Linked DNA regions of Bradyrhizobium diazoefficiens. Each later gene encodes a partner of the first gene's protein in a complex. Links are inferred from orthologs where the notes say so. Each region holds a gene or a part of one and is shown on either strand. Other genes may lie near its edges.

Region 1 (8,056 bases):
TTCGGAAGATCGCCGCCGGTCGTCGCCAGCGGGGCATGGCGCAAGGGATCGGGGATGGCTGATATCAGGGCCTGCGTATAGGGGTGCGCCGGCCGTTCGAAGATTTCGCGCCAGTCGCCGTTCTCGACGATGTGGCCGAGATACATGACGGCGACCCGGTCGCTCATGTGCTCGACGACGCCGAGGTCGTGGCTGATCATGATGTAGGAGAGACCGAGCGTCTCCTTCAATTCCAGCAGCAGGTTGATGATCTGGGCGCGGATCGAGACGTCGAGTGCCGACACCGGCTCGTCGCAGATGACGATCTTGGGGTTGAGGATCAGCGCACGCGCAATGCCGATGCGCTGGCGCTGGCCGCCGGAGAATTCATGAGGGTAACGGCCCGACTGCTCAGGCCGCAAGCCGACATGTCGCAGCATGGCCGAGACGCGGTCCTCGATCTCGCTCTTTGCGGTCACGCCATGCACGCGGAGAGGATCTTCCAGCGTGCGCCGAACGGTCTGGCGCGGATTGAGCGAGGCGTAGGGATCCTGGAACACGATCTGCACGATGCGGGCCAGCGACTTCCGATCGCCGGATTGCCTGTTCGTCACGACCTGCCCGTCGAGCACGATGCGGCCGCGCGTCGGCGTCAAGAGACCCAGGATCGACAATGCGACCGTCGACTTGCCCGAGCCGGACTCGCCGACGAGGCCGAGGCATTCGCCCCGCTTCAGCTTGAGATCGACACCGTCGACGGCGCGGAGCAGCCGGCGGCCGCGGCCGAGCAGGCCACCGCCAATCGGAAAATGAACCGCGAGATCCTCGACGCTGAGGATGAGATCGTCGTCCGCCCTCCCCTCACCCGATCCGTTCTTGGGCTCATGCATGGTGGTGACACCTCACCAAGCCGCCGGCCTCCAGCCACTCCGCGGTCGGCGCGACCGTGCGGCAAATGTCGGTTGCATGCGCGCAGCGCGGATTGAACCGGCAGCCATCGGGGAAATTCGTGATGGCCGGGACGACGCCCGCGATCTCCTTCAGCCTGCTGCGGCCAAGCGCGGCGCGGCTGCCCAGCCGCGGCAGCGAGTCGACCAGACCCTGCGTGTAGGGGTGCGACGGCGCGCGGAAGATGTCGGCGGAGCTGCGCTCCTCGACGATGCGGCCGGCATACATCACGGCGACGCGACTACAGACATTGGCGACGAGGCCCAGATCGTGGCTGATCATCAGGATCGCCGTGCCCCGCTCGGCGCACAGATTCCGCATCAGTTCGATGATCTCGGCCTGCACGGTCACGTCGAGCGCCGTGGTGGGCTCGTCCGCAATCAGCAGATCCGGGCCGCAGGCCAGCGCAATCGCGATCATCACGCGCTGGCGCATGCCGCCGGAGAGCTGGTGCGGATAGTCGTACACGCGCCGCTCGGGTGCGGGGACACGAACGCTCGCCAGCGCCTCGACCGCGAGCTGGTTGGCCTCCCGCCAGCTCTTGCCCTTGTGCAGCACGAACATCTCGGCGATCTGCCGGCCCACGGGCGAGACCGGGTTGAGCGCCGTCATCGGCTCCTGGAAAATCATGGCGATGCGATCGCCGCGCAGGTCGCGCAGCCTGGCGGCTGAAAGGCGCTGGATTTCCTTCCCCCCGAACCGGATGACGCCACCGCCGATCGACAGCGGCGGCCGCAACAGCCCGATCAGGGCGAGCGCCGTGATGCTCTTGCCGCAACCGGATTCGCCGACGAGGCCAAACGTCTCGCCGCGATCGATGCGGAACGAAATGCCCTCGGCCGCCGCAACATGTTTCGATCCGTCGTCGAGATCGATGCGCAAATCCTCGACTTCGATCAGCGGCATGCCCGTCATGTCCGCCGGCTCCGCGATTGGGGATCGAGAATGTCGCGCAGGCCATCGCCGAGCAGGTTGAGGCCGAGCACCGTGAGGAAGATGGCAAGGCCAGGAAAGACCGAAAGCCATGGCGCCGTCGTGATCTGGTCGCGGGCGTCCGACAGCATGCTGCCCCAGCTCGGGAACGGCGGGCGGACGCCGAGGCCGAGGAACGACAGCGCGGCTTCGGACAAGACCGCGCTGCCCATACCGAGGGTGCCGATGACCACGATCGGCCCGAGCATGTTCGGCAGCAACTGCGTGATCATGATCCTTAGGTCGCCGTAGCCGAGCACGGCCGCCGCTTGCACATAGCCCTGGGTCCTCAGCGATAACGCCGAGGCCCGCGCGATCCGGCAGGTGAAGGACCAGTTGGTCAGGCCGAGCGCGATCAAGAGGCTGGTCAGGCCCGGGCCGAGCACCGCCATGATGGCCAGCGCAAAGATCAGCGAGGGGATCGCGAGCATGACGTTGGTCAGGCCGTTGACGACATCGTCCCACCAGCCGCCCCAATAGCCGGCACTGAGGCCGAGGCCGACGCCGATCACGCTGTTGATGAGTTGCGAGACGATGCCGACCGTCAGCGATACGCGCGCGCCGTAGACGACGCGGGAGTAGATGTCGCGGCCCTGGTCGTCGGTGCCGAACCACCAGGTCCAGCTCGGCGGCTCTTCCGCGTTCATGAGATTGGCGTCCAGGACCGGATCGGCGTGCGCCAGCCAGGGCGCAAGCAGGCCGACCAGGATCGCGAGCGCGAACAGCGCGCCGCCGATGATGAGATTGGCGCGAAGCTTCATGCGTATCTGATCCTGGGATCGATCACGCCGTAGAGCACGTCGATCAGCAGATTGATCGCGAGAAAGGCCAGCACGACCACGAGAATGGAGCCCTGGACGGCGGGAATGTCACGCTGCAAAACACTGTCGACCAGCAGCGAGCCGATGCCGGGCCAGGAGAACAATTTCTCGACGACGACCGCCTGCCCCATCAGCCCGCCGAACTGCAGGCCGACGGTTGTGAGGATGATGACGAGCGCGTTCCGCATCACATGCCATTTCACCACTCGGGCCTCGCTCATGCCCTTCGAGCGCGCGGTCCGGACGAAATCGGCGGTCATGATCTCGAGGACCGCAGCGCGCGTCGTTCGGGCAAACAGCGCCATCGGCGAGACGCCGAGCGTCAGGGCCGGCAGCAGCAGATATTTCGGGCCGCCATCGCCGTAGCCGAAACTTGGCAGCCAGCCGAGCTTCAACGCAAACAGATACATCAGCACGAGGCCAAGCCAGAACTTTGCGATTGAAAGGCCCGACACTGCCAGCACCATTGCGAGCGTATCGACGATGCCGCCGGGGCGCAGCGCTGCGACGAAGCCAAGCGGCACACCGAGCAGAACCGCAAACGCCATGGCTGCGCAGATCAGTTGCAGCGTCGGCCATGCCCGCTTGGCGATCATGGCCGTCACAGGCTCTCGCGTCCGGAACGACGTCCCGAAATCGCCGGTCGCGAGCTTGGCGATATAGGCGCCGAAGCGCACATAGATGGGATCGTCCAGGCCAAGCTGCTTCTTCATGCGCAGCTCGACCTGCGGATCGGCATCGTCGCTCATGCTCGAGACAATGCTGCCGGGAACGACGCTGAACAGCACGAAGACCATCAGCACGACGGCGAGCACGGTCGGAATGGTTTGCAGAAGGCGACGGATCACGAACGAGAGCATCGGCACTTTCTTCCCTCCCTCCATCGCTTAAGGTGATGGAGGGAGCACGAGAACGCGTATCACTTCGCGGGCGAGGTCTCGTCGACCCAGAGGTCCTCGACGTTCTGGTGGGTCAGCTCCGTCGCGTTGAGCTGAACTCCGTGGAGCCAGGGCTGCACGGCCATGACTGCCTTGTTGTAGTTGAAGAACCAGACCGGCGCCTCGTCATAGAGCAGCGCATTGGCCTTTTGCAGCAGCTGGGTTCGCTTGGCGACGTCGTCGGCCTGCCCTGCCTCATCGATGATCTTGTCGAACTCGGCGTTCTTGAAATTCATGTAGTTGCAGGCCGATTGCGGCGTCGACGAGTGGAAGCATTTCAGCGCAGCGAGCGGGTCCGGGCCGGTCTGCTGGGAATAGATGAACGCCTGGTAGTCGCCGGAGCGGATCACCTCCGACAGCACCGCGGTCTCGATCTGCTTGACCTTCGCCTTGATGCCGACCTTGTCCAGCATCGGGATGACGGCCGAGACGATCGGCAAGCCCCAGCTTTCATTCTGACTGGTGGTCCATTCGAATTCGAAGCCGGAGGGATAGCCGGCCTCGGTCAGCAGCTGCTTGGCCTTGGCGGGATCGTACGGATACGGCTTCATCGCCTTGTCGTAGGCGGACGAGGTCAGCGGCAACCAGCTGGTGGCACGATAGGCCTTGCCCTTGACCAGCTTGTTGATGATCAGATCGGTGTCGATCGCGTAATTGATCGCCTGCCGGACGCGCTTGTCGGTGAACGGCTTGAACGAGGGATTCATCCCCATGTAGCGCGTGAAGACCTCGGCGACCTCGACGATGGTGCCCTTGAGATCGGCATCGTTCTGATAGGCGACGTACTGCGCAGGCCCGAGCACGGAGGTGTCGATCTCCTTGTTACGGAAGGCGACGTCGCGTGCCGCGGCCTCGGCCATGATCGACACCACGACCTTGTCCGCATAGGGCTTGCCGGGCTTGTAGAACCGGTCCCAGCGCTCCATGGCGATGCGCGATCCCGGCACGTGCTCGACGAATTTGAATGGCCCGAGACCGATCGGCTTCTGGAGAAAGCTCTCCTTGGCGGCCTCGTCGGCGGGATAGATCGAGGTCAGCGCGGTGAAGAAGTAGAAGCCCGGATCGAGATTCTCGGTCAGCTTCATCTCGACGGTGAAGTCGTCGATTTTCTTCAGGCCGGATATCTCCTTGGCCTGGCCCTTCTCGACCGCGGCCGCGCCCTCGATGATGCGGACGTAGCGCGCGCCCGGATAGGCCTTGGTGCCGTCCATGATGCGGTTGTAGGACCAGATGACGTCGTCGGCCGTCATCTTGCGGCCGTTGTGGAAATAGGCGTCGTCGCGGAGCTTGAACGTGTGAACGAGGCCGCCGCCCGAAACGACGTCCTCCTTGGCAAGCTCCAGAACCGGTTTGCCTTCCGCGGAATTCCAGATGTAGAGCGAGCGATGCAGGGCCTTGGCGTAGATCTCGTCCTGCGCGCGCTGCGTGGTGTGAATGTCCAGGCTGGTGAAGCTCGAACCATAAGGCGCCGTCATGCGGATGGTTCCGCCCTTGCGCGGCGTCTGCGCCTCCGCCGGGGCGGCGAGCGCCAGACCCAAACCCGCAACGATCGCAATCGTCCTGAACATCATGGTCCCTCCGACAATGCAGGCGTATTCCAGTCTGCGAGTTGACCATTCGTAGGATGCCGAATGCAAGCGCCTTGAATGGGGTGACGCATGCGAGCGTAGCGCTCGGGCTCTGCCGATTTGCAAGGGCGCGCCCTAGCCGGCCGCGAACTCCGGCTGCCAATTGCGCAACTTTCGCGCTGCAGCGGTGACATCGGCGATGGCCGGAAATGCCGCTGTCTCCACCATCATCCTCCGCGCCAGCCGCACGGCACGGGCCTCGCTGATCGCCCGCCTCCTCGGGTCCTCGATCAGCTCGAAATCGATGTTGTGGGCGAGGCCGAAGATGCGGCGGATGGTCTTTGCTGCGGCGAAACCGATGGTGTCGGCGAACAGGCGCTGCATGTAGGCCTGCCGCTCGGCCTCAAGGCGCGCGGCGCCCTTCTCGCCGGCGAACAGTGCGACGGGATAGGCATCGCCCGCCGCGCCGGCGCGCCAGAGCTCGAGGAATTTTCGCGCGAACTCGGTCCAGACCTGCTCGACGGTCTCCAGCACCCAAGCCTCGAATGCAGCCCGCTCGCCCGGTGCGCGCTCATGCCCGGCGGAGGCGAAATAGGCCATCAGCAGATTGGCCAGCACCGCGCCGACGTCGAACCCCATCGGGCCGTAGAAGGCGAATTCGGGGTCGATCACGCGGGTCTGGCTGTCCGTCACCATGATCGAGCCGGTGTGGAGATCGCCATGGAGCAGCGCCTCGGGGCTCGCCATGAATTTCAGCTTCAGCCGGGAGATCGCGACATGCAGCTCCATGTCGTCGCGCAGCTCTGCGGCGAGCCCATCGAGATAGGGCGCGGTCCAGCGGTTCTGCTCGGCGATGCGGTAGGGATCGGTGAAGATCAGGTCCTCGGTGATCTTGCAGAGCGCATGGTTGCCGGCGAACGCCGCGATACCCTCCTTCTTTTCGGCCGCGGACAGTGCGAGGTCAGAGGTGAAGAACAGGGTGCGCGCCATGAAGGTGGTGATGTCACTGGCGAAGCGCGGATAGTGCGTGGCCGCGACCAGCCCCTTGCGCATGATGATGTGGGGCTCGAGCAGCTCCATCACTGTCAGCGCCAGCACCTGGTTGTGATGCAGCAGCGCCGGCACGAGGCCAGGCGCGAGCTGGGCCTGCCGGGATAGCGCGAGATATTCGTAATGGGCCCGCGACAGCGGCAGTGGCCAGCTCTCGCCGACGAGGCGGACATAGGGCAGCGCCTGCTTCACGGCGATGCCGCCGCGATGGCCCTTGACGATGAAAACGAGATTGAGATTGCCGTCGCCGACTTCGGTGATCGACCAGGATGCCGGCTCACCGCCGAGCAGCGCGGCGATGTCAGCCAGGCCTGCGAGATAGTCCCGCAAGGCCGCCTCATGCAGAATCCGATAATCCTCCGTCCGGCTCCCAGTCATGACGATCCCATCCCCTATGTAGGGGCCGGATCGTTACTCCCGCTCCAGGAAGCTCGAGCCGATCTCGGCCTTTCTTTTGATCGGATCGTAATCGCAATAGACGCTGTCCGCCACCAGCGTGTAGCTGGCGCTGATATTGTATTTGTCTGGCTTGACCGAGTTCAGTCCGATCACCGCGGTGCTCTTGCCGCCGTTCCACTTGAAGGGCGTCGAACTCTTGGCCTGCTCGCAGGCCATCACCGCCTCGTTGAAGACATAGCCCTCGACGAACGCCTTCAGCGTCCGCACCTGCACCGCCGTCTTCCATTCGACATAGCCGACGGCCCCAAGCCCCGCGACGATCAGCACCAGCAGTGCGATGACGATCCGCTGAAAAGTCATTCATGCCCCCAATAATGAAACAAGTGCAAAATTCTAAGCAAGCGACCAGGCTAGGCAAGGTCTGTCGAAGAGACCTCACCCCTCTCCCGAAGGGAGAGGTCGGATCGCATCGGAAGATGCGATCCGGGTGAGGGGTTACAGTCCCACCGTAGGATGCAGCCCCTCACCCGGATTGCACTGGAGATGCTTCGCATCGCCAGACGCATGTCCAGCGGATGGATGGGTAACAAAACAGACCGGATGGATAGGTAACAATCGTTCATGGTTTGGTCGGCTGCGGCGCTGCGCTAGCGCAGCGCCGCAGCCTGCGTGTTTTCTGGTCGATGATGCCGATCGGTATGTGGAAGAAGCGCACTTGCCATTGCCCATCGGCGGCCTCCTCGACGGCAACGGCCTCACCAATGAGAGCGCTGGAGATGTGAATGAGTTCGCCGCGCCACTTGATCTCGCCGTTGGAGCGGACCTGGCGCACCGCGGCTTCGGCTGGATAATCCGGCTCCGGAAGCCGCCTCGGCATCGCACGAGACGAAGGCTGATAGACGCTGGCAGGTGGGCGCTGGCCAAGTGACTCGTGCGGTCGTTCTTCGTTGTAGTCGCGCACGAATGCCGCGAAGCGACGAGCCTGCGCGGCCTGGGTCGGCGGCGGCGGCTGCATGGCCTCCAGAAGCGTGAGGTGAAAACGCTCGTGGCGGCCGTTCTGCTGTGGATGGCCGGGATCAATCCGTTCATGGCGGATGCCAAGCTTGATCCACCATACCGACAGTGCCGTCAGGCCCGTGGTTCCGGTCGAGGCGAACGGCGAGCCGTTGTCGGAGCGGATGATCTGCGGCAAGCCGTACTCGCGAAACGCCCGCTCCAGCAGCGGTTGGCACTCGGCATGTTGCGTGCTGCCCGTCGCCGCCAGGCTAATCAAATAGCGGCTGAAGCCATCGGTCACCGTGAACGGTTCAACGCGAGATCCGTCGCCCAGGCGGATCCAGCCCTTGTGATCGAGCGCCCATACATGGTTGGCATGCTGAGG
Region 2 (3,525 bases), 1.8 Mb from region 1 along the record:
GCGAGGCGATCAACCAGGTCGTGTTCAACGGCGAGTTCCAGCCCGGCAATCAATGGGTCAATCCCGATCATCCCTACTATCAAAAGTCCCTTCCGATCCGGCCCCGCAACGTGGAGAAGGCCAAGGCGCTGCTGAAGGAGGCCGGCGTGACGCCGCCGGTCAGCGTCGATTTCCTTGTGCCGAAGGGCGCGGAGACCGAGACGCCGGCGCAGGTGATCCAGTCGATGGCGGCGGAAGCCGGGTTCGACATGAAGATCCGCCTCACCGAATTCGCGACCGGATTGAAGCAGGCCGAGGCCGGCGACTATCAGGCCTATATGCTCGCCTGGAGCGGCCGCGTCGATCCCGACGGCAACACCTTCGTCTTCCTGCACAGTGGCGCGCCGCAGAACTACGGCGCCTGGAACAATCCGCAGGCCGACAAGGCGCTGGAGGACGCGCGTCTCGTCACCGATCCCGTCAAGCGCAAGGCGAGCTATGAGGTCCTGGCGAAGCTGGTCCAGGATGAGGAGCCGCTGCTCTACCTCTACCACCGCCGCATCATCATCGCGCACACGACCAAGCTCGAAGGCTACCGGCAGATGCCCGACGGTCTCGTGCGCGTCATTGGCCTCAAGCTGAAGTGACGTTGCAAGGATGCTGAACTTCCTCGCCCGCCGCCTTGCGCAGATCGTGCCGACGCTGTTCTTCGTCTCGGTGCTGATCTTCTCGCTGCAGCAATTGCTGCCGGGCGATCCCGCGCTGGTGATGGCGGGCGAAGAGCGCGATCCGGCCGTGATCGAACAGATCCGGCACCAGTACCGGCTCGATCAGCCCGTCCCGGTGCAGTACGCCTATTGGATCAAGGGCGTACTGTCGGGCGATTTCGGCGAGTCCCTGCGCAACAAGATGCCGGTGCGCGAATTGATCGCGCAGAAGCTGCCGGTGACGCTCCAGCTGGGCTCGATGGCGATCATCATCGCCTTCCTGATCGGCATTCCCGCCGGCATCGTCGCCGCCGTCAAGAAGGGCTCCGCCTGGGATTATGGCGCCAATTTGTTCGCGCTGTGGGGCATCTCGACGCCGAACTTCTGGCTCGGCATCATGCTGATCTTCCTGTTCTCGATCGAGCTCGGATGGTTGCCGGCCTCCGGTTACGTTCCGCTCACCGAGAGCTGGCGCGCGAGTCTCGCTGCCACCATCATGCCCGCCTTCGTGCTCGGCAACGCCATCGCTGCGGTCCTGATGCGGCACACGCGTAGCGCCATGCTCCAGGTGCTGGAAAGTGACTATGTCCGCACCGCGCGCGCCAAGGGACTCTTGGAGCGCTCGGTGATCCTCAAGCACGCCATGCGTAACGCGCTGACCCCAGTGATCACCTTGGGCGCACTCGAGCTCGGCACGCTGCTGTCGGGCGCCGTACTGACCGAGCAGATCTTCTCCATCCCCGGCTTCGGCAAGCTGATCGTCGATGCCGTCTTCAACCGCGATTACGCCGTCGTGCAGGGCGTCGTGCTGGTGACGGCGACGATCTACATCACGCTCAACCTGATCGCTGACATCGCCTACATCCTCGTCAATCCCAGGCTGAGGGGCTAGGCCATGACCGACGCTGTGCTCGCAGCCAATCCCGTCGCCGATGCCGGTGAGCTGGACAGCCCGGCGCGCCGGGCGCGGCGCCGGCTGTTCAAGCGCAAGGCGGCGGTTGCGGGCCTCGTGGTGCTCGTCGTGTTCATCCTGCTCGCGCTGCTGGCCCCTCTGATCGTGCCCTACGATCCCATCGCGACGAGCTGGAGCCTGGTCCGCAAGCCACCGACGGCGGCACACTGGTTCGGCACCGACGAGCTCGGCCGCGATATCTTCAGCCGCGTCGTCTACGGCGCGCGCGCCTCGCTGCTCGCCGGCCTGATCTCGGTCGCGATTGCGCTCGGCATCGGCGTGCCACTCGGCCTGCTCGCCGGCTATCGCGGCGGATTCGTCGATGCGCTGATCAGCCGGATCACCGATGCCATGCTGGCCTGCCCGTTCCTGATCCTGGCGATCGCGCTCGCGGCATTTCTCGGCCCGAGCCTCGGCAACGCCATGATCGCGATCGGCATCTCGGCAACCCCGATCTTCATCCGCCTGACCCGCGGCCAGGTGCTGAGCGTCAAGGCCGAGGACTATGTCGAGGCCGCCCGCGCGCTCGGCAACCCGCCGTGGCGGATCGCATTCTCGCACATCCTGCCGAACATCCTGCCGGCGCTGCTGGTGCAGGCTACGCTGTCGATCGCCGCCGCCATCATCGCCGAAGCCGCGCTGTCCTTCCTCGGCCTCGGCCAGCAGCCGCCGGCTCCGTCCTGGGGCAGCATGCTCAATGCGGCACAACGGTTCCTGACCCAGGCGCCCTGGATGGCAATCTGGCCGGGACTTGCCATCTTCCTGGTCGTGCTGTCGCTGAACCTGCTCGGCGACGGGCTGCGCGACGCGCTCGATCCAAGGCAGCGTTAGATTAAACTAGCGGGTCGAGCGATCAGATCACCACCTCCCGCATCACCCGGCGGCAATCCATCTCGTATTCGAGATCGACCACCGGCGGCCGGGCGAAATGCCAGGTCAAGCCGGAGCGCAGCGCGCCGCGGCGGACCAGTTCGTCGACCAGCGCGTGGTGGAAGTCGTGCACCGAATAGGCCTGCACACCGGTCGTGTCCTTCCAACCGAAACCGAACGCGGTCATCCGGTTTTCCATCTGCGAGGTCGTGGTGAACCGCACCTTCTCGCGAAGACCCTCCCGGCTGAGGTCGCGGTATCGTACCGTGCGCTCGACATAGCTGCCGCTGCCTTCGCGCGCCTCGGCGCCGCCGGCGATCACGAAGGACGGCGCCTTCGATGTCGTCGGGCGCGTGAAGGAGAAGGCGTAGAAGCACGGCTCGGACGGCGGATCGATCTCGGGACAGACATTGCTGCGCGCCACCGGATTGGTGGTGCCGTCGAAGATACCCCATTCCGACAGCGTCTTCACATAGTGCAGGTTGAAGGCGCGAAAGCCCTCCTCGCTGAAGGCTGCCGGCGAGCGGAGCTCGCAGGCGCAGAATGCGGTGAGCGGCCGGCCTGCCTCCTGGATGTACTTTGCCGCCAGCGCAAATCCCTCGGCGAGCGGCACCAGGCGGTCGAACCGGACGCGCTCGATCTCATAGCCGTCGTCCGCGGCCGCGCCGGCCGAATACTGGAACACGGACGGGATGAAGCGATAATTGCCGGCGGAGAAATCACTGACCATGTCGAGCTCCTAATCCAGTTGCATGCGGCTACCCTTGGCCCCATTGAGCAGGCGCTTCAGATGGAAGCTGGCCAGCGCATCCTCGGCATGCATCCCCACCAGCGCGGCAAAGGCCGGCATGGCAGCGAGATCGCCAGCCTCCATCTTGGCAAAGGCCTCGGAATAGAGCGCAGTCTCCGGCGCTTCGAATTTGGCTTGCGCCAGCGGCTCGAACGCGCGCAACGGCTCGCTGCGTCCGCGCAGCATCAGCTCGCCGACAGGGCGGCCCTGGAAATTCTCGGCCGCCT

What was found. The genes of interacting proteins can lie anywhere in the genome.
Region 2: the proteins of JJB99_RS18265 (region 1) and JJB99_RS27020 are in contact, whole or in part, in a cryo-EM structure (PDB 8Z1Y), measured with the Escherichia coli proteins. The link is inferred for Bradyrhizobium diazoefficiens from one-to-one orthologs.

What each region holds. Positions count from the first base shown.
Region 1 is NZ_CP067100.1:3,847,361-3,855,416, reverse strand. What follows is about bases 2,935-5,819. They hold JJB99_RS18265 (ABC transporter substrate-binding protein), read right to left. Parts: upstream 5,230-5,819; coding sequence 3,640-5,229; downstream 2,935-3,639. Other genes in these bases: mtnK (S-methyl-5-thioribose kinase), read right to left, coding at 5,362-5,819; JJB99_RS18270 (ABC transporter permease), read right to left, coding at 2,935-3,580. In the rest of the region: JJB99_RS18285 (ABC transporter ATP-binding protein), read right to left, coding at 1-869; JJB99_RS18280 (ABC transporter ATP-binding protein), read right to left, coding at 862-1,842; JJB99_RS18275 (ABC transporter permease), read right to left, coding at 1,839-2,660; more of JJB99_RS18270, read right to left, coding at 2,657-2,934; more of mtnK, read right to left, coding at 5,820-6,654; JJB99_RS18255 (hypothetical protein), read right to left, coding at 6,688-7,035; JJB99_RS18250 (IS481 family transposase), read right to left, coding at 7,295-8,056. UniProt on the Escherichia coli protein: Part of the ABC transporter DppABCDF involved in dipeptide transport. Binds dipeptides and accepts a wide range of side chains, including small neutral, bulky hydrophobic, and positively and negatively charged groups. Tripeptides are poor substrates.
Region 2 is NZ_CP067100.1:5,676,784-5,680,308, forward strand. Bases 633-3,525 are described here. They hold JJB99_RS27020 (ABC transporter permease), read left to right. Parts: upstream 633-1,581; coding sequence 1,582-2,469; downstream 2,470-3,525. Other genes in these bases: JJB99_RS27015 (ABC transporter permease), read left to right, coding at 637-1,578; cnbZ (2-amino-5-chloromuconate deaminase CnbZ), read right to left, coding at 2,492-3,238; JJB99_RS27030 (adenylate/guanylate cyclase domain-containing protein), read right to left, coding at 3,248-3,525. Outside these bases: JJB99_RS27010 (ABC transporter substrate-binding protein), read left to right, coding at 1-626. UniProt on the Escherichia coli protein: Part of the ABC transporter DppABCDF involved in dipeptide transport. Responsible for the translocation of the substrate across the membrane.